Regions from separate parts of the Mesorhizobium sp. B2-4-17 genome, predicted to be linked through region 1. Evidence: predicted binding sites of a transcription regulator. Region 1 holds the regulator's gene; each other region holds the start of a gene.
What was found. Region 1 encodes LexA, which represses DNA repair genes until DNA is damaged. Its sites were predicted from a motif close to TGTTCNNNNTGTGTTCNG; they were not measured.
Positions count from the first base shown of each region.

Region 2: a site for LexA is predicted at 3,220-3,237, ahead of FJ548_RS07650 (YifB family Mg chelatase-like AAA ATPase). Genes of this name have one in related genera too.
Region 3: a site for LexA is predicted at 1,358-1,375, ahead of FJ548_RS02365 (PA0069 family radical SAM protein). Genes of this name have one in related genera too.
Region 4: a site for LexA is predicted at 2,770-2,787, ahead of ssb (single-stranded DNA-binding protein). Genes of this name have one in related genera too.

Region 1 is NZ_VFUX01000006.1:74,714-79,436, reverse strand. Features, by position in the region: gene FJ548_RS06830 (GntR family transcriptional regulator) at 70-843, shown strand; gene lexA (transcriptional repressor LexA) at 1,239-1,976, shown strand; gene FJ548_RS06820 (ComEC/Rec2 family competence protein) at 1,970-4,432, opposite strand; gene gltX (glutamate--tRNA ligase) at 4,535-4,723, shown strand, end outside.
Region 2 is NZ_VFUX01000007.1:72,274-76,996, forward strand. Features, by position in the region: gene FJ548_RS07630 (amidase) at 1-706, opposite strand, end outside; gene betI (transcriptional regulator BetI) at 703-1,302, opposite strand; gene choX (choline ABC transporter substrate-binding protein) at 1,402-2,340, shown strand; gene FJ548_RS07645 (hypothetical protein) at 2,774-3,103, shown strand; gene FJ548_RS07650 (YifB family Mg chelatase-like AAA ATPase) at 3,330-4,723, shown strand, end outside.
Region 3 is NZ_VFUX01000002.1:138,482-143,204, forward strand. Features, by position in the region: gene FJ548_RS02365 (PA0069 family radical SAM protein) at 129-1,283, opposite strand; gene FJ548_RS02370 (glycosyltransferase) at 1,432-1,959, shown strand; gene moaB (molybdenum cofactor biosynthesis protein B) at 2,072-2,626, opposite strand; gene FJ548_RS02380 (4-(cytidine 5'-diphospho)-2-C-methyl-D-erythritol kinase) at 2,628-3,515, opposite strand; gene FJ548_RS02385 (membrane protein) at 3,542-3,727, opposite strand; gene FJ548_RS02390 (S49 family peptidase) at 3,868-4,723, opposite strand, start outside.
Region 4 is NZ_VFUX01000031.1:5,989-10,711, reverse strand. Features, by position in the region: gene uvrA (excinuclease ABC subunit UvrA) at 1-92, opposite strand, end outside; gene FJ548_RS22960 (hypothetical protein) at 830-1,129, opposite strand; gene FJ548_RS22955 (ATP-dependent Clp protease proteolytic subunit) at 1,211-1,816, opposite strand; gene FJ548_RS22950 (SRPBCC domain-containing protein) at 1,839-2,315, opposite strand; gene FJ548_RS22945 (metalloregulator ArsR/SmtB family transcription factor) at 2,347-2,661, opposite strand; gene ssb (single-stranded DNA-binding protein) at 2,888-3,406, shown strand; gene FJ548_RS22935 (OsmC family protein) at 3,533-3,958, shown strand; gene FJ548_RS22930 (MarC family protein) at 3,983-4,612, opposite strand; gene FJ548_RS22925 (VOC family protein) at 4,715-4,723, opposite strand, start outside.

The sequences.
Region 1 (4,723 bases):
TTATATATAATTCTTGCCATGCACCGCCATGATATATAATTTTCCGAGCCTGACGATGGACGGACTGCGATGCAGGATCAGAATAGTTCCACAAAGACGGAGGCGGCCTATCAGCTGCTGCGGCGCGATATTCTGACGACGCGCCTCATGCCGGGTGCGCCGCTCAAGTTGAGTGCGCTGCGCGGCACATATGGCGTCGGCTGGACGCCGCTGCGTGAAGCATTGTCTCGGCTTGAAGCCGAGCGCCTTGTCACTGCCATCAGCAATCGCGGCTTTGCCGTCGCTCCCGTGTCGCGGGCCGAACTCGAGGACCTGGCGCGCGCGCGGATGGTTGTCGAGATGCCCCTGTTCCTGGAATCGATGGAAAAAGGCGACAGGCAATGGGAAGATGCCGTTGTCACCGCTCATTACCGGCTCTCTCGCTGCAAGACCGCGGTTGACGACCCCTCGGATGCGGCCGTCGATCAATGGGACGAAAGCCACGAGGCCTTTCACGCGGCGCTGCTGAGTGCTGCGACGTCCAACTGGCTGCTGCGATTCCGCTCGACGATCGCGGATCAGCTGCGGCGACATCATCGTTTTCTCGGCCTGGCGCCGACTTTGCGGGCAGCGGCCGGCCTCAAGCATGGCTATGGAGAGGCCATGGACGCACTGCGCGAGGCGATCGCGATCGAGCATCACACCGCGATCATGGAGGCGGCGCTCGATCGTGATGTCGAGCGGGCAAAGGCATTGATGACGGCGCATATCGGCTACACGCTGCACGTCTATGTTCACAGCGAAGACAGCAGCGCCAACAACTACACCGCACGCGCCGGCAGCCTGAAAGCGGTTTCCGGATGATTTCGGCGCTTCCGCGCCGTCCGACGCTTACACACGGATCCATCCCCCAAGCGAGCTGGCGAACGTTGGCGTTTTGGTTTCGTTTCGTTCCGCTGGGATGACACTGGGCGACTCCATAAATCCGCCCCGTGCGCCTTTCAAACGACTGAAGCCAAACCTCAACAAGGGGTGGGCCACAGGCCATTAACCAAAACGATTTCAATGCGTGTGTCCGGGGCAGAAATCGTCGGTAAGCGTCGGTTGCCGTTTGTTGCCGGCGGCAAAAATTTCGAACCCCTTAACAAATTCACTAAACTTTAAACGGTTGCGGAACACAACTGGAACAGATAGTGTTTGTTCTGGGTTTGTTTTTCGATTCCGATTCAGACCCTTCGTTCAATGCCTTGGGGGCCGCCATGCTGACGCGCAAGCAACATGAACTGCTGATGTTCATTCATGAACGGCTCAAGGAAAGCGGCATCCCGCCTTCCTTCGACGAGATGAAAGAGGCTCTTGATCTTGCCTCCAAGTCGGGGATCCACCGCCTGATCACGGCGCTGGAGGAACGTGGCTTTATTCGGAGACTGCCCAACAGGGCGCGCGCACTGGAGGTGCTGCGGTTGCCGGATTCGATCGCGCCCGGCCTCAACGCGGCAAAAAAATTTTCGCCAAGTGTCATCCAGGGCAGCCTCGGTCAGGGCAACCTTGGTCGCCAGATCAAGCCGGCGCCGTCGCGCTTGCCCGCGGCCGGCAATGACGACGATGCGGTTCCCGCGGTCTCGATCCCGGTGATGGGCCGTATCGCCGCCGGTGTGCCGATCGATGCCATCCAGCATCAGACGCATTCCATCTCGGTCCCGCCTGACATGATCATGGGCGGCGAGCACTATGCGCTGGAGGTCAAGGGCGACTCGATGATCGAGGCCGGGATCTTCGATGGCGACACGGTCATCATCCGCAACGCCGATACAGCGAGCCCGGGCGAGATCGTCGTGGCGCTGGTCGACGAAGAGGAAGCGACCCTGAAACGGTTCCGCCGCAAGGGAGCTTCGATTGCCCTTGAAGCCGCCAACCCGGCCTACGAGACCCGCATTTTCGGGCCGGACAGGGTCAAGGTGCAAGGCAAACTCGTCGGGCTGATCAGGCGCTACTGAGCAGGCACTGGCGCGCTGGTATTGTCAGGCTTTTTATAGGGCGGCAGGCCCCTCGCCTCGCGCGAGAATTTGCGCTGTTCATGCCAGGGACGGTATGGCCTGTCGACGGCGAAGCTGACGATTGGTGGGCCAGTCGCCGATTGGCGGTCGAAGAAGACCGCAGCACTCCCTTTGCGAGCGAGTTGCCGTTTGGTGACGACGAGAACCAGCGGGTTATGGCAGGCGTCATAGCCAGTCGCGTCGTTGACGACGATCACGTCGGCGAAACCGCAGGCTTTCCAGGTATCCTTGCGGTCTTCGACATGCGCGATAATCGCTCCGGACGGGTGCCTGGCGAGGCAGACGCCGTCGGTGCAGTAGAACGGTGCCCCCGGCGGCAGGTTTACGGCATCGGCAATGGCGAACTGCCCGTCTGTCTTGTTGAACACCTCCGGCACGACGATGCTTTCGGATACCAATGCACGTTTCCAGTTGTCGACGGTGAATTCGTTCGGGCGTGCCCGGCTGACCGCGAGTTCGCCACCGCCGATCGGCACCGCGACCAGCCGGGCATCTTCCGAGATCAGCACATCGGGCGTGCGCGTATCCGACACAGTCAACAGGCCGGCAAGCGCGAACGGGAGTGCGGCGAGCCGCAGCCATGTCGTCGCCATCGTCGCGATGACCAGGGCGACCGTCACCAGCAGCACGGATTGCTGGGAAATCAGCCCGACCGCATCGACAGGAGAGCGTTCCGATATCCACGCCGATATGGCGATCATTGCCGTCAGGCCCTTGCCCATCAGGTAAAGGGATGGCGCATCCAAGCCGAACGGCATGAGCAACGCGCTGGCGACGGCCAGGAACATCACGACCGAAACGATCGGCATGACGGCCAGATTGGCGAACAAGCTGAGCGGCGATACACGCTGGAAATGCCAAATGGCAAACAGCGCCGTGGCGCTGCCGGCAATAATGGATGTCATTGCCACGCCTCCTGTGAGCGCGACGAGTTTGCCCATGAGAAAACCGGCCGGTGTTCGTCTGGGCGGAGGCGTTCTGATCTTCCTCGCGCGATAATCCGCCCAACCGGCATAGGCGCCGACCAGGGCAGCGGTCGCGGCGAACGACATCTGGAAACTCGGTCCGACCACTTCATGCGGCGAGACCAGGATAACGGCGACCGCCGAGATCGCCAGATTGCGCATGGTCAGAGCCGCGCGATCGAACAGAACCGCGATCAGCATCACCGCCAGCATGATGAAGCTGCGTTCGGCGGCAACGACGATGCCCGAAATGACGAGATAGGCAGCGATCGAGAACAGCGCTGCGGCGGCCGCGTATTTCTTCACCGGCCTTCGTGCGGAAGAATCTGGAAACAGCGCGAAGGCGCCGCGCAGCAGACCCATGACCGTGCCGGCGACCAGCGCCATATGCAGTCCGGAAATGGATATGATGTGATAGATGCCGGTTCGCCGCATCGCCTCGTTGATTTCGTCGGGAATGCCGGCGCGCACGCCGACGATCAGTGCCGCTGCGATCTCGCCCTCGGCGCCGCCGACGATACCTGTGATGCGGCCAGCGATGGATTGGCGGGCATTTTCCACCGCAGAGGACAGGCGAGCCGAAAGCGGCATGTCATCGTCCTCGGCTGTGACAATCCTGGGATTGCCGAGAAAAAACCCGCTGCCGCCGATGCCGGCGAAATAGCTGTCGAAGGAGAAATCATAGCTGTCCGGCCGCACCGGACCGGTCGGCGGCAAGAGTTTGGCATAGCCTGATATCAACGAGCCGGCGGTCAATTCCCGCGGTATCTTGCGTGCCGAAAGCCGGACCCTTTCCGGCGCATAGCGCAGTTTCGGCCGGGCGGTGGACGTCACGTCAATGGTCAGCCGGATGCGGCCGGTCTCCATCCGATCGAGCGAGACGACGCGACCCGTCACTTCAGTCGAAATCTCCGAGCCCAGCATTCGTGTTCCGGCCCGCCATGTTTCGACCTTCGCCGCGAGCAGGCCCAGCGCGCACAGCAGCATCGCCGTGAAACACAGATGGGTTTTTGGCCAGGAACGCGACGCAAGCGCACAGAGCGCCGTCAGCACGACGACCGCTACAGGCTTGGCAAAATCAGGCTCCGCCGCCAGCGAATAGTAGCCGATCGCTCCGGCGGCCAGACAGACCGGCACCAGCAGAAAGGCGATGCCCCGGTCAAGTTCCAGTTCCGCCGCCTTGGCCACGCCATGGCGCAGGCGAGGCAATGATGTCAGGCCGAATTGCCGGCGCACGCGCGCAATCCTGCCTGCGGCAGGCGATAGACTTGGTGCAGGGATATCCGCCTGCGGCGGCCGGGTGCCCGGCGCGGGCACGAGGGGCGTAGGTGATGGCAACGGGATAGCCGGATGCGTTGCAAACAAGGACCGTTCGCTGACGCCAGCAACAGCGTCCTCGCCCTGATCCGAGCCCCGGCCTCGTCCAGCCATCGGGTCTGCCCCTTGCACCCCTGTCGCCCTATGGTACATGAACCCGCGACGCGCGAAAGTCCGCGCAACCCAACCCCGCTTCAGATGGTTTCCAAGAATTTCATGTCCGACAAGGTCGTCACCCGTTTTGCCCCCTCGCCCACCGGCTATCTGCACATCGGCGGCGCCCGCACGGCGCTGTTCAACTGGCTCTATGCCAAACACACTGGCGGTACGATGCTGCTGCGCATCGAGGACACCGATCGCGAGCGTTCGACCGATGCGGCGACGGCCGCCATCCTGGACGGACTC
Region 2 (4,723 bases), on a different contig from region 1:
AATGGCGCTGTGGAGAGAAATCGGCGGTGATGTCGAGCGATGCCGCGCTGTCGCGCACGGTGCGCGTGATAACGTGATCGGAGTTCAGCCCACCTGCAATCTCATCAAAGTACGGCCCTGTGGGATTGAAACCCCCGGTCGGCTTGAACCCGAACACGCCGCAGCACGCAGCCGGTATTCTGATCGAGCCACCTAGGTCCGTTGCGTGGGCAATCGGCACCATTCCCGCAGCAACCGCAGCGGCCGCCCCCCCGCTGCTTCCGCCCACCGTCAGATTGAGGTCCCGTGGGTTGCGCGTTGTGCCATACGCCCGAGGCTCCGTGACGAACTCGGCAGCAAATTCCGGCGTGTTTGTCTTGCCCAAGATAGCGAGGCCAGCACGGCGCCACCGATCGACCATGATGCTGTCAGGCTTTGCTGGCGCACCCTTGAAGAACGCCGAACCGAAGGTCGTCGGCATGTCTGACGAATAGAGGTTCACGTCCTTCAGAAGGAGGGGCACACCGCGCAATGCACTGGCAGCACCGGTATCGGACCTCGAACAGCTCGGGTCGAAATTACGCATGACCACTGCATTGAGAGCGGCATCCCTGCTTTCAATGACGCTGATCGCAGCCTCGATCACTTCGCGCCGAGAAACCTCTTTTCGTTCGATCAGACGCGCCAAACCGACGCCGTCTTGAGCGACATAGTCCGACACATTCATTCGGCACCCCCACGCGCCAACTGACTGACCAGCTGGACGACGTAGTTCTGGAAAATGGCCAGGGCATTCTCGGTGGTCACTCGGCTGGTTGGTTGAGCCGCTTTGACCCAGAGCCCGTCGATCATTGCCAGGAGACAGTTGACCGCAAAGTCCACCTGCCCTTCTGGAATGAGCGAGCGAAGGCAGTAGGCGATATTGCTCGCCAGACGCTTTTCGTAGATTGCCTGATAGCGCATCATTTCGTGATTGCCGCGCAGAGCGGCCCAAAGTGCGAACCACGCCGTTGCCACCGCCGGCTGAAACTGCTCGGCATCGAATTGCGCTGAGGCGATGGCCAGAAGGCGCTCCATCGGCGTCGAAGCCGTCCGCAGCCTGGCGATCGTGACGCGTGACAACTCACGGTTCAGGTGACGCAGGACAAGCGTGTAGAGCTCGTCCCGGCTGCCGAAATAGTGGGTGATAAGACTAGGCGAGATTCCCGCCTTCATACCGATCTGGCGGATCGAACTCTGCTCGATGCCAAGCTCGTGAATGGTGTCAATGGCAGCCTCAATGATCTGCTTCTGCCGAATAGGTTGCATTCCCACTTTTGGCATCGGTTCCCTCCTGTTAGCGCCATCTTGCATTTTTTTATTGTACACGCCAACAAAAAAGATATGATTGTTGGAGCGTTCAACAAAAACAGGGGAACTCCGATGAAAGCCTTTGCCCTTTATGCAAGCGCCGCGCTGACCATCTTCATGGCCGCCGCACCTGCGCACGCCGATCCCGAGAGCTGCCGGAAGGTGAAATTCTCCGACCTCAGCTGGACGGACCTTTCGCTGACGAATGCGACGGCGTCCGTCATACTGACTTCCTTGGGCTATGAACCGGAACAGACCATTCTGGGTCTGCCGGTGACCTTCGAAAGCTTGAAAAACAAGGATATCGACGTTTTCCTGGGAAATTGGCTTCCCGTCCAGGAACAGGAATTCAAATCATACATCGACAACGGCGATGTCGATGTCCTCACCACCAACCTGACGGGCGCCAAGTTCACGCTGGCCGTGCCGACCTATGTCGCGAAGGCGGGGGTGACCTCGTACGATGATCTTTCGAAATTCTCTGACAAATTCAACTCAACGATCTACGGCATCGAAGCGGGCTCAAACCAGCCGCTGCTCGATATAATTTCCGCCGGAAGGCACGGTCTCAAGGACTGGAATGTCGTCGAGTCCAGCGAGGCGGCTATGTTGACCCAGGTCGACAAGATGACCAAGGGAAAGGAATGGATCGTTTTCCTGGCTTGGGCGCCACATCCCATGAACCTCAAGTTCGATCTGACTTACCTGAGTGGCGGCGACAAGGAATATGGTCCCAACTTTGGTGGGGCGACGGTTCGGACGCTGACGCGCAAGGGCTACCGCCAGGAATGCCCGAACGTGACCAAGTTCCTGGAAAACCTGCACTTCGACATCGACTATGAGAACAATGGCATGAACGAAATCATGACCAACAGCGTCGAGCCGGTAGACGCAGCGCGCAAATTGATAAAGCAGTACCCCGACAAGCTGACCGCATGGTTGGATGGTGTGAAGACGTTCGACGGCAAGGACGGTTATGCTGCAGTCAAGGCAGCTGTGATCACAAACTGACCATCATCGCCTGATCGGTGATCTGCGGGCATTGACGAGCCTCGGGACGATACCTCCCCCGCCCAAGTGCCGACGGGGGAGCTCTGGGAACCATGCGTGACTGGAATATCAGCAAATGGTGCCGCCGCCCTTCCCTCGACTTGGCCGTCCTTGCATTCCTGACCGAATGTGGGCCTGACGATGCAGCCAAAAGTGAAAAGTTCTCGCTCATCGATGAGGAAATTTACGACGCGCCTATCAAGACCCAGATTTCACAGAACATCGTTGCCTCGGGTGTTCCCACAAAGGAAGAATTGGAAGCGGAAATTTTGAAGCGGTATCGGGCCGCCGAACAACGCACAGCTTTCCGGTATCACAGCTCCCCAACAACATTTACCTCTATGTGTATGGAAGCGAGGAACAGGCCCGCGCCGGGCAGGGTTTGTGGATTGCGATGCTCGCGAAAAACTATGGTGACACAGGAGATCCGAAGGTAGTCATCGAGGAAGGCCGTCTCGCCGCGCTCTCCGCTGCTCCGGAGGACCGCTTTGGCTTATCCGAGGAAATGCGGAGAGCGATCTTTAAGGAAAGCGGCGAGGCGGAAGCCAGGGCGACTCGTGAAGCCATGGAGCGCGTCCCGAACACCGAACCGATGGCGCAGACCAAGCTCGAAGTGGATCTGGCCGAGAAGTTCAAAGCCGATCTAGTTGCCAAGCAAGGAATCAGTGAGCAGCAGCTGCTCGAAATACAGGCTGAAGGTGTGACCAAGGGATGGCCGATGTGATGAAATATGCCTCGCGCATGAGGTTGCGCTACGCAGGGGAGCATGCCGCAACGATGGACTGGCCGTCTAGCATCTAGCCAATCGGCTACAAGTCCGTTGCAACTTCCACGGCGGCTTGTTCCTGTAATGTTCTTGATTTGATCAAGAAATTGTGATTGTCTGCCGAAGAGGCCATTTCGGGCCTGATCGCACGGGCTGAGGCCAGCCCGTATCCGGGGGCAACACGATGGTGGCGCGGGTTCGCACGGTCGCTTTCCAGGGCATCGAGGCCGTGCCGGTCGACGTGCAGGTGATGGTCGCGCCGGGCAAGGTCGGCATGCAGATCGTCGGCTTGCCCGACAAGGCGGTAGCCGAAAGCCGCGAGCGGGTGCAGGCGGCACTTCATGCGTCGGGCCTGTCGATGCCGTCGAAGAAGGTGACGGTCAATCTCGCGCCCGCCGACCTGCCGAAGGAGGGCAGCCACTACGACCTGCCGATCGCGCTTGGCCTGATGGCTGCTCTCGGCGCCATTCCGGGCGACATGCTGGCCGGCTACGTCGTTCTCGGCGAATTGTCGCTCGACGGCACGGTTGCCGCCGTTGCCGGCGCCTTGCCGGCGGCGATCGGCGCCAATGCCGAAGGCAAGGGCCTGATCTGCCCGTTCGCCTGTGGACCGGAAGCCGCCTGGGCCGGCAGCGATTTCGACATATTGGCGCCGCGCAGCCTGATCGCGATCGCCAACCATTTCCGCGGCACGCAGGTGCTGTCGCGGCCCGAAGCCGGCATCCACGCCTCGGCGCGCGACCTGCCCGACCTCGCCGACATCAAGGGCCAGGAGACGGCCAAGCGCGCGCTCGAAGTGGCGGCAGCCGGCGGCCACAATCTCTTGATGGTCGGCCCGCCGGGCTCGGGCAAATCGATGCTGGCGCAGCGGCTGCCGTCGATTCTGCCGCCGCTGGCACCGAAGGAACTTTTGGAAGTCTCGATGATCGCCTCGGTGGCGGGCGAACTCGGCGAAGGCAAGCTGACCGACCGGCGGCCGTTCCGCGCCCCGCATCATTCAGCCTCGATGGCGGCGATGGTCGGCGGCGGGTTGCGGGCGCGGCCCGGCGAAGTGTCGCTCGCGCATCACGGCGTGCTGTTCCTCGACGAATTTCCCGAATTCACGCCGCAGACGCTCGACGCGCTGCGCCAGCCGCTGGAGACCGGCGACTGCATGATCGCGCGCGCCAACCATCGCGTCACCTATCCGGCGCGCATCCAGCTGGTGGCGGCGATGAACCCGTGCCGCTGCGGCATGGCCGGCGAACCCGGCTATCGCTGCCTGCGCGGCGAACGCTGCCGCACCGACTACCAGGCGCGCATTTCCGGTCCGCTGCTCGACCGCATCGATCTCAGGATCGAAGTGCCGGCCGTTTCGGCCAGCGACCTGATCCGGCCGGACCGCGCGGAGAAGAGTGCCGATGTGGCGCTGCGCGTGGCGCGTGCCCGCACCCTTCAGCGCGAACGCTTCGAGCGGCTCGGCGCCGCCCGCGCCACCACCAACGCCCATTGCGCGCCGGCGGTCATCGAGGAGATCGCCATGCCGGATACCGCGGGCCTGTCGCTGCTCAAGGATGCCAGCGAAAAACTCGCCTTTTC
Region 3 (4,723 bases), on a different contig from region 1:
CGATTCTCCGCAAGTCCCTCCGGGTCGGGTGGGGCGCCGGACCGGGAGGGCACCGTCTGCAGGCCGGGGCAGGCCGGACGGGATTTTTTGCTTGGCAGCAATGAAACTGCCGCAGCGCTTTGGGATCTTCAGAGCAGCATCAACTGCTCCTGGTCCTTTCCGGCAGCGACGAATTGGTCGGTCCGCAGGGTGCGCCGTTCGGCGTTGAGTCCGAGTCGTTTGGCGGTGATCTCGAAGCGGCGGCCGATCTGCCAGGCATAGGGTCCGGCGCCCTTCATGCGCTTGCCCCATTCCGAATCATAGTCCTTGCCGTCACGCATCGAGCGGATCAGCGACATCACGTGGCGATAGCGGTCGGGATAGTGGCGCAGCAGCCAGTCCTTGAAGATCGGGCTGACTTCCAGCGGCAGGCGCAGCACGACATAGCCCGCCTCGCGCGCGCCGGCGGCACGCGCCGAATCGAGGATCCGTTCCATTTCCTGGTCGGTAAGACCGGGGATGATCGGCGCCACCATCACCGAAGTTGGAATGCCGGCATCCGAAAGCTGCCTGATCGCTTCTAGCCGCTTGGACGGCGTTGACGCCCGCGGCTCCATGGTCCTGGCCAGCATGCGATCCATTGTCGTCACCGACAGCGCCACCTTGGCGAGCCCACGTTCGGCCATGCGCGACAAGATATCGATGTCGCGCGTCACCAGAGCGGACTTGGTGACGATGCCGACCGGATGGCCGCGCGCTTCCAGCACTTCGAGGATCTCGCGCATGATCCGGTACTGCTTCTCGATCGGCTGGTAGGGGTCGGTGTTGGTGCCGATGGCGATGGTGCGCGGCTGGTAGCCATCCTTAGACAGTTCCTTGTCGAGCAAGCGTGCCGCATCCGGCTTGGCGAACAGCTTGGATTCGAAATCCAGGCCAGGCGACAGGCCCATGAACGCGTGTGTCGGTCGCGCGAAGCAATAGACGCAGCCATGCTCGCAGCCGCGATAAGGGTTGATTGACCGGTCGAAGGAGATATCGGGCGATTCATTGCGGGTGATGATGGTGCGCGGTTTTTCCACCTGCACCTCGGTCTTGAACGGGGGCAGTTCCTCCAGGGAACTCCAGCCATCATCGAAAACATGCCGGCTGACAGGTTCGAACCGGCCGGACGGATTGATGCCCGCCGACCGGCCGCGGTTGCGGTCCGGACGGATGCGCATGCCGCTCTGCTCGATCATCGCATTGGCCATCTCGGCTCTTCCTGCCCCAAAGGCGGCAATGTCGGCACGCATGATCGGTTCCATCTTTGCCCGCTCCCAAGGAGTGTCCATGTTGTGTCGAATCGCTCTGCTCATGAAATTATTCCTATTTCGCCTATGAGAACAAAGCAAGAACTTTCTATGTTGCGTTGCAAAACTGGCGCTGTGCGCGGGTTTCCGCTATTCGGCTGACATGCTCAGTGTTCTCATCGAAACCCGCAATGACGAGGAGGCTCTTGCCCGCACGCTCGGCTCGTTGATTGGCGGGGCGGTCGAGGGCGTGGTGCGCGAGGTCGTCGTCTGCGACACAGGTTCCACCGACCAGACGCATTATGTCGCCGAGCACGCCGGTTGCCAGTATGTGGCGAGCGGCGGCATCGCCGCCGGCATCCGGCAGGCCAAGGGTGATTGGCTGTTGCTGCTGGAACCGGGCTCACGGCTGGTGGAGGGCTGGATCGAGGCGGTCGTCGTCCACACGGCCAGGCAAACCATGGCGGCGCGCTTCTCACGCGCGCGGGGCAGCCGCGCGCCGTTCCTGGCCCGCGTCTTTTCGGGAAACCGGGCGCTCGCCGAAGGGCTGGTGATCAGCAAGCGTCAGGCCGCGTCCCTGTCGAAGAACGCCGGCAGCGCCGCGGCTCTTGCGCGCGGCCTGGCGACAAAGAAACTCGACGCCGAGATCTGGGTCGCCCCGGCCAAGCAGGAACACCGCTCTTCGAAGTGATATTTTGCAACGGCTGTTTCGCATTGCAGAAAATGTGACGCGGGTTAGCGGAGGCGCCGCTGCCGTTCCGTTTTTGGAAATGGCGCTTGGAAAGCCATTCAGCCTTTGGTTTTCATGGAGCGGCTTTTCCGCGCCGCAGATGCTCGTCCAGGCGCGGCATGATCTCGACGAAGTTGCAGGGCATGTGCCGATAGTCGAGTTGCGCCTTGAGGATGCCGTCCCAGGCGTCCTTGCAGGCGCCGGGCGAGCCCGGCAGCACGAAGACGAAGGTGGCGTTGACGACGCCGCCGGTCGCCCGGCTCTGGATCGTCGAGGTGCCGATCTTGTCGTAGGAGATGCGGTGGAACACTTCCGAAAAGCCGTCCATACGCTTTTCGAAGATCGGCTCCAGCGCCTCCGGCGTCACGTCTCGGCCGGTGAAGCCGGTGCCGCCGGTGGTGATGACGACGTCGATCCCCGTGTCCTTCGACCAGCCAAGCACCTTGTCACGGATTTTGTCACGGTCGTCGGTAACGATATCGCGGGCGGCCAGGATGTGGCCGGCCTCGGTGATGCGGTCTGCCAGCGTCTGGCCGGATTTGTCGTCGGCGAGGCCGCGCGTGTCCGAAACGGTCAGCACCGCGATGCGCACGGGAATGAAAGAACGGCCCTCGTCAGTCGTGGCCATCTCACTCAGCCTCCGATGTCATGCTGCGCGTTGCCGCGACGAACCAGTCGGGCTGGCGGCTTCGGATCTCGGCGGCCGCGCGCTTGGCGACATTGCCGGTCTCGAACAGGCCGAAACATGTCGCGCCCGATCCGGACATGCGCGAAAATCCTGATCCGGCCTTGTTCAGCCATGAAAGCGCCCTGCCTATGGCGGGCTGCATGGCAACGGCCGCCGGCTCGAGATCGTTGCGGGTGACCTCCAGCCAATTGCGCAGGCTGTGAAAATCGATGCTGCGCGGCAACGGCGGCAATGGCTCGTTGTCGCGATGGGAAAGCGCCGCGAAGACGTCCGCCGTCGGGAGCGGCACTCCAGGATTGACCAGCACCAGTCCCAGCGCTGAAAAGTCCGGCACCATCGACAGTTCGTCACCAATGCCGCGCGCCACCAGCGGCTTTGCCGCCAGGCACATCGGTATGTCGGCGCCAAGCGAGAGGCCGATCCGCGCCAGTTCGGCGCCATCGATGTCCAGGCTCCATGTCCGTGCCAGCCCGCGCAGGGCCGCCGCCGCGTCGCTCGATCCGCCGCCGACGCCGGAGGCGACCGGCAGGTTTTTCTCGAGCCTGATGACGACGGGCGGGGTTCTTTCGGATGCAGCCGATTTCCGCAAGGCATCGCGCGCCTTGAGTACGAGGTTGCTGTCGTCCAGGGGAACTGCCGGCGCATAACGGCCGGACACGATGAAATCGTCGCTGTCGGCGAGCGCGATCTCGACCCGGTCGCCAAAACGCGTGAACACTGCCAGGCTTTCTATCAGGTGATAACCGTCGGGGCGCCTGCCGGTGATATGCAGCGCCAGATTGATTTTGGCATGCGCATGCCAGGTGCGCGAACCGATGTCGGTGTCCACGGCGTCAGTCGTATGGGGGATGATGTTCAGTCCTTGGCCAGCCGGTATTCGCCGGTCTTCGGATCCTTGACCAGCGTTCCCATCGCGCCGTTGGCCGCCTGCTTTTCGGTGCGCCGCACCTTGGCCGTCACGCGTTCGGCTTCCCTGACGAAAGTGCGGTAGCCGAAATAGGCGGCGACGCCAACGACGGTGAAGAAAATGATCTGCGGCATGTCAAAACTCCTCCCACGCTGGGCCGGCGAATGCGACCGGTCGGGTCGGTTATGCATGTTGTCCAAAAGTGTGTTCGGTTTCGGGAAGACAACAATGCATTAGACTTCAAGCCTTCATGCTAGACGGTTTTACCGGCTTTTCAAAGCCCGAAGCGAGCCCACAATGCGCGCTCTTCCGCCGCATCGATGACGCCGCTGGCGGCCGCGGCGGCGATGTCAGGCGCCGAAAAGCCCTTGCTTGAGCCGAACAGGCCGAAGCGGCCGAGGAAACCATGCGGCGCCGACACCAGTCTGAGTTGCGTCTTCGTCCCGAACCGGGTCTTCAGCACCGTGCGCATGTCGCCGAGCGCGTCGACGAGGCCAAGCTCAAGACCCCTTTTGCCGGTCCAGAACAGGCCGGTGAACAGGTCCGGATCGTCCTTCAGCCTGGTACCGCGCCGCTCCTTGACGAGATCGATGAACGTGCCGTGCACCTCGAGTTGCAGTGCCTTCAGCCGCTCGACGTCTTCCTTCTTCTCGGGCTTGAACGGATCGAGCACCGCCTTGTTCTGGCCGGCGGTGTAGACACGGCGCTCGACGCCGATCTTCTTCATCAGCTCCGGAAAGCCGAACGAGGCCGAGACGACCCCGATGGAGCCGACGATGGAGGACGGATCGGCGAAGATCTCGTCGCCGGCGACCGCGATCATATAGCCGCCCGAGGCCGCGACGTCCTCGACGAAGACCAGCACCTTCTTGTTCTTTTCGTTCGCCAGGTCGCGAATGCGCTTGAAGATCAGCCGCGACTGCACTGGCGAGCCGCCGGGCGAATTGATCGAGATGGCGACTGCCGGCGCGTCGAACGAAAAGGCCTTCTCGATGAGCCCAGCGGTGGAGGCCAGCGACAGGCTCGGCCGGAACGGACCGCCACCGGCCATGATGGTGCCATGCAGCCGGATGACCGGAATGGTGACGACGGTGGAGCGCCAGGATTTCGGCAGCAGTCGGTTGAAAAGA
Region 4 (4,723 bases), on a different contig from region 1:
ACGATCAGGCTGTCACGCGGCAGGTCGAGATCGACATTCTTCAGATTGTGTTCGCGCGCCCCGCGAATGGAAAGGAATTTATGGTCGGCCATCGCCGGTCGCCGCCTCAGATCTGGAATTCGTGGGATTGGCGGGTTTTCCCGACCATCCCCTATGTAGGTTTTTTTGCCGCCACGTCGAGAGACGCCACAACTCCCGACAGAAGTCGTTTAACCGCCTTTCGTGCGAACGGGCAAGCGGAAAGAACAAAGGCCGAACACGCTCCTGACAAAGCTGTGCGGAAACTGACCTGCACGTAACCTCCGCGCGATCACATTTTTCCGTAACCGGCTATTGATGGTTGACGCGGCCGGCTCACGGGGGCAGTCTCGGGACGTCAACGAAGCCGGCTGTCTTTCGATGGCCTCGCCACCCAGAGGTGGCCTGCGAGACGCCGCAGGCATTTGCGATTTGCGCTTCGGGACGAGATGTCGCAACGGACAGAGGAGCGGAGCATGACGCCACCGGACAGTCCCTTGAGGCTCCACGTGTCGCTGGAGCCGCGGCAGGCATAAGTGTCAAGGGTTTAGCGTTTGCGCCACCCGACAAACCGTGACCTGCCGTAACCCACCAAAAATCAGAGACTGCTAGTCGGATCGTCGGCTGAAAGCCGCGAAGCATCCGAAATCTAACGCCGGCAGTACACTCCCGGCAAAAGATTGGACTATAGATCCAGGAAAGCCCCGGCCGTTTGCCAAGAGCACGGCGGGGCTGTTCTCTTTTTGAGCGGGGAGTTGGCAACGCTCCGGGCCTTTTGGAGGCCTCATCCCACTACCTATCTGGCCACTACTTATCTGGGAGGCTTGATCGCGCCGGCGCCGATATCGACGGTGATGCTGCCGGAAATCCTGACATCCGTATCGCCGATCTTGAATTGACCATTGCCGTTGCCGGGGAACGCGTCGTCGGGCTCCGGCTGTGGGGCTGACTTGGCAATGCGATAGTCGCCGCTGACGCCGGGCAGGGCGCTTTTCTGCGCCGATGGCGAGGCATTCTCGGCAAACGCCGTACTGGATACAAAACCTGTGATGGCGAGCACCGTAGCGATGATGGCGCGATGCGATACTCTGGGCGGATGCGTGTCAGTCATCCCGGGACTATAGGGGCGTACCGCCATCGGAACCAGACCGGTATCGTCAAATCTTCGACAGGCGGCTGGCTTTTGGTCTGATCAAGCCGCTTTTTTGCGGGTGCCGAAGACATGGTCGACGATGCCCCAGGCCTGGGCTTCGCGGGCGGTCATGAAATGGTCGCGGTCCAGCGTGCGTTCGACCTCTTCATAGGTGCGGCCGCAATGCTGGGCGTAGAGTTCGGTCATGTGGCGCTTGGTCTGGCCGATGCGCTCGGCATGGCGCTGGATGTCGGAAGCCTGGCCCTGGAAGCCGCCCAGCGGCTGATGTAGCAGGATGGTGGCGTTCGGCAGTGCGATGCGGCGCCCCACCGTGCCTGCCATCAGCAGGAATGAGCCCATCGAAGCGGCAAAGCCCATGCACACGGTCGATACCGGACAGCTGATATATTGCATCGTGTCGTAGATGGCGAAGCCGCTGGTCACCACGCCGCCCGGCGAGTTGATATAGAGCGAGATCTCCTTGTCGGGATTGTCGGATTCCAGCGACAGGAGCTGTGCGCAGACCAGCGCCGAGACGTCGTCATTGATCTCGCCGTTGATGAAAATGATGCGCTCGCGGAGCAGCCGCGAGAAAATGTCGAAGGCACGTTCGCCGCGGCTCGATTGCTCGATCACCATCGGCACCAGACTGGCAAGGCCGCTCATTTCTCTTCTCCGATTTCCGTGTTCAGGCCGCGCGCAGCAGCAGGCATGGCGTGTTCGCGGCGATGGGCTTTCCGGCCCCACGCAACCCGAGCGAAAGCTGGCAGCGGGCGCCCGCCACGGCAATAGCGGGCATTGCCGTGCGGGCAAAACCGTCATGGACAATGCGCAGATGCGTGCCGCCGGAAATCGTGCGGGCGAGCGTGAAGGTGACGACGCTGTCGAGCGGATCCTGGCGCGCGGCATCCCCCGGCTGCTCCCGCCAGGAATAGCGCAAGAGGCGTTCGGGTTCGGCTTCAAGGATTTCGCATTCGATCGCCGCCTCAGTTCCGGCGAAGGCAAAACGGCTACCGGTCTGCGGCCTGATGTCGTTCGGCATCATCCAGGCTGCGAGCAGTTCCGGCACGGTCAGCGCCCGCCACACTTTTTCCGGGGGTTCGGCAAGATCGTATTCGAACTCGATCGCATCCGGGACGACTTCGCTTTGATTTTTGGCGTTCATCGATCCTATGTCCTTCACTGATCCGGATCTTTCACTGATCCATGTCCTTCAAAACCGTCTTCAGCCTTTCGATGCGCTCCGGCCAGAAGGTCCGGTAGCGTTCGATCCAGGAGAGCAGGGGGGCAAGCCCCTGCGGATCGGCACGATAATAGGCGTTGCGGCCGGCCCGCCGCTCTACCACCAGGCCGGCGCCGCGAAGGACCGCCAGATGCTGCGAGACGGCAGGCTGCGACACTGTCAGGCCGCTGCGCAGTTCCGAGACGCTCATCTCGCTTGTCGCCAGACGCTCGAAGACGGCGCGTCGCGTCGGGTCGGCCAGTGCGCGGAAAATTTCTGCTTCGATCATGGCAAAAGCATAAGTCGATACTTATCGATTTGGCAAGCGCTGTTTTGAGCCCCATATGATGGCCTCAACCATTGCTGCCATTCCTTGACAATCAGCAGCAGTGCATATAGGAACGAAAAGGGAACAAAAACCTTGTGGGAAAAGCCAGCCTTGGCAGGCGGCTGACCTCGGTAGCCTGTAAGGTGCTGCGACAAAAATTTGTTTCGGATGAGCGCGGAGAAGTATCATGGCGGGTAGCGTCAACAAGGTCATTCTGGTCGGCAATCTCGGCGCGGACCCTGAAGTCCGGCGCCTCAACTCGGGCGAGCCGGTCGTCAACATCCGCATCGCCACGTCGGAGAGCTGGCGCGACAAGAATTCCGGCGAGCGCAAGGAAAAGACCGAGTGGCACAATGTCGTCATCTTCAACGACCAGCTCGCCAAGGTGGCGGAGCAGTATCTGAAGAAGGGCATGAAGGTCTATGTCGAGGGCCAGCTGCAGACCCGCAAATGGCAGGACCAGACCGGCAATGACAAGTACACGACGGAAGTCGTGCTGCAGAAGTTCCGCGGCGAGCTGCAGATGCTCGATGCACGCGGCCAGGGTGAGGGCGGCCAGGTCGGCGGCTATTCCGGCGGCGGCAGCAGCCGTGGCTCCGATTTCGGCCAGTCCGGCCCGAACGAGAGTTTCAACCGTGGCGGCGGTGCGCCGAGGGGCGGTGGTGGCGGCTCGTCACGCGAGCTGGACGACGAAATCCCGTTCTGATCGACAGCAATACCGAACGGCTGACGTCACGTGATCGATACCCCGAAGGCCCTGCATGGACTTTCGGGGTTTTGCATTGTTGATTTGGCCTGAGCAGGCGCGATCAAGGACTGAAAGGACAGAGCGGTGAAAGCACGGGTAAAATGGGTCGAGGAGCGCACCTTCGTCGGTGAGTCCGGCAGCGGCCACAAGGTCGTGTTGGGCACAGCCTCCGGCCCTGATGGCAAGACGCCGGGGCCAAGCCCGATGGAGCTGGTGCTGATCGGCACTGGCGGCTGCTCTGCCTATGATGTCGTCCATATCCTGGAAAAAGGCCGCGAGGCGGTCGAGGACTGTGTGGTCGAACTCGATGCCGACCGGGCCGAGACTGACCCAAAAGTGTTCACGCGCATCCATATGCACTTCATCGTCAAGGGCAGGGCGCTCTCGACCGACAAGGTCAAGCGGGCGATCGACCTGTCGATCGAGAAGTACTGCTCGGCTTCCGCGATGATGGCCAAGACGGCCACGATCACCCACGATTTCGAGGTCATCGATACCGCGGCGAAATAGACCGACAGGCGCGCCTGTCGCGGATTATCCCACCATCAGCGCCTTGATGCCGTCGGCGACGAACTGCACAGCGAGTGCGGCGAGAATGACGCCGAGCAGGCGGGTCAGGATCGAGCGGCCGGTCTGGCCAAGAATGCGGTCGATGCGTTCCGACAAGACGAACACCAGATAGGTGATGACGAGGCACGCGAAGATGATGCCGACCAGTGCCGCCTGCGCGGCAAAGCCCTGAAACGAGCCTGAAAGCAGCACCGTCGCCGAAATCGCGCCGGGGCCGGCGATCAGCGGGATCGCCAGCGGGAAGGCGGCGATGTTGTGGATCATGTCCTTGGTGATGGCGACGTCGCCGATCTTCTCCTTGCGGTCCTGCCGACGCTCGAACACCATTTCGAAGGCGATGAAGAACAGGAGAAAACCGCCGGCGACGCGGAATGCTGGAAGCGTGATGCCGAACACCGAAAGGATCGAGGCGCCGGCGATGGCGAACAGCGCCATCACTAGGAAGCCGATGACCGAAGCGCGCACGGAGACCTGCTGGCGCTCATCGCGGTTCATGCCGCGTGTCACGGCGAGGAATAGCGGCGCCAGCCCGGGCGGATCGATGGTCACGAGAATGGTGACGAAGGCATTGAACAGGCTGTCGAAACTCGGCATCGCTGACCCCTCCCGCCGGGCCGGGCCCACGCTCCGATATTGGTAGAGCAAAGCCCGGTCGGTGGGAACTGCCAGGGCCGCGAAACTATGGTTCTCGACGGATTAGCCGGG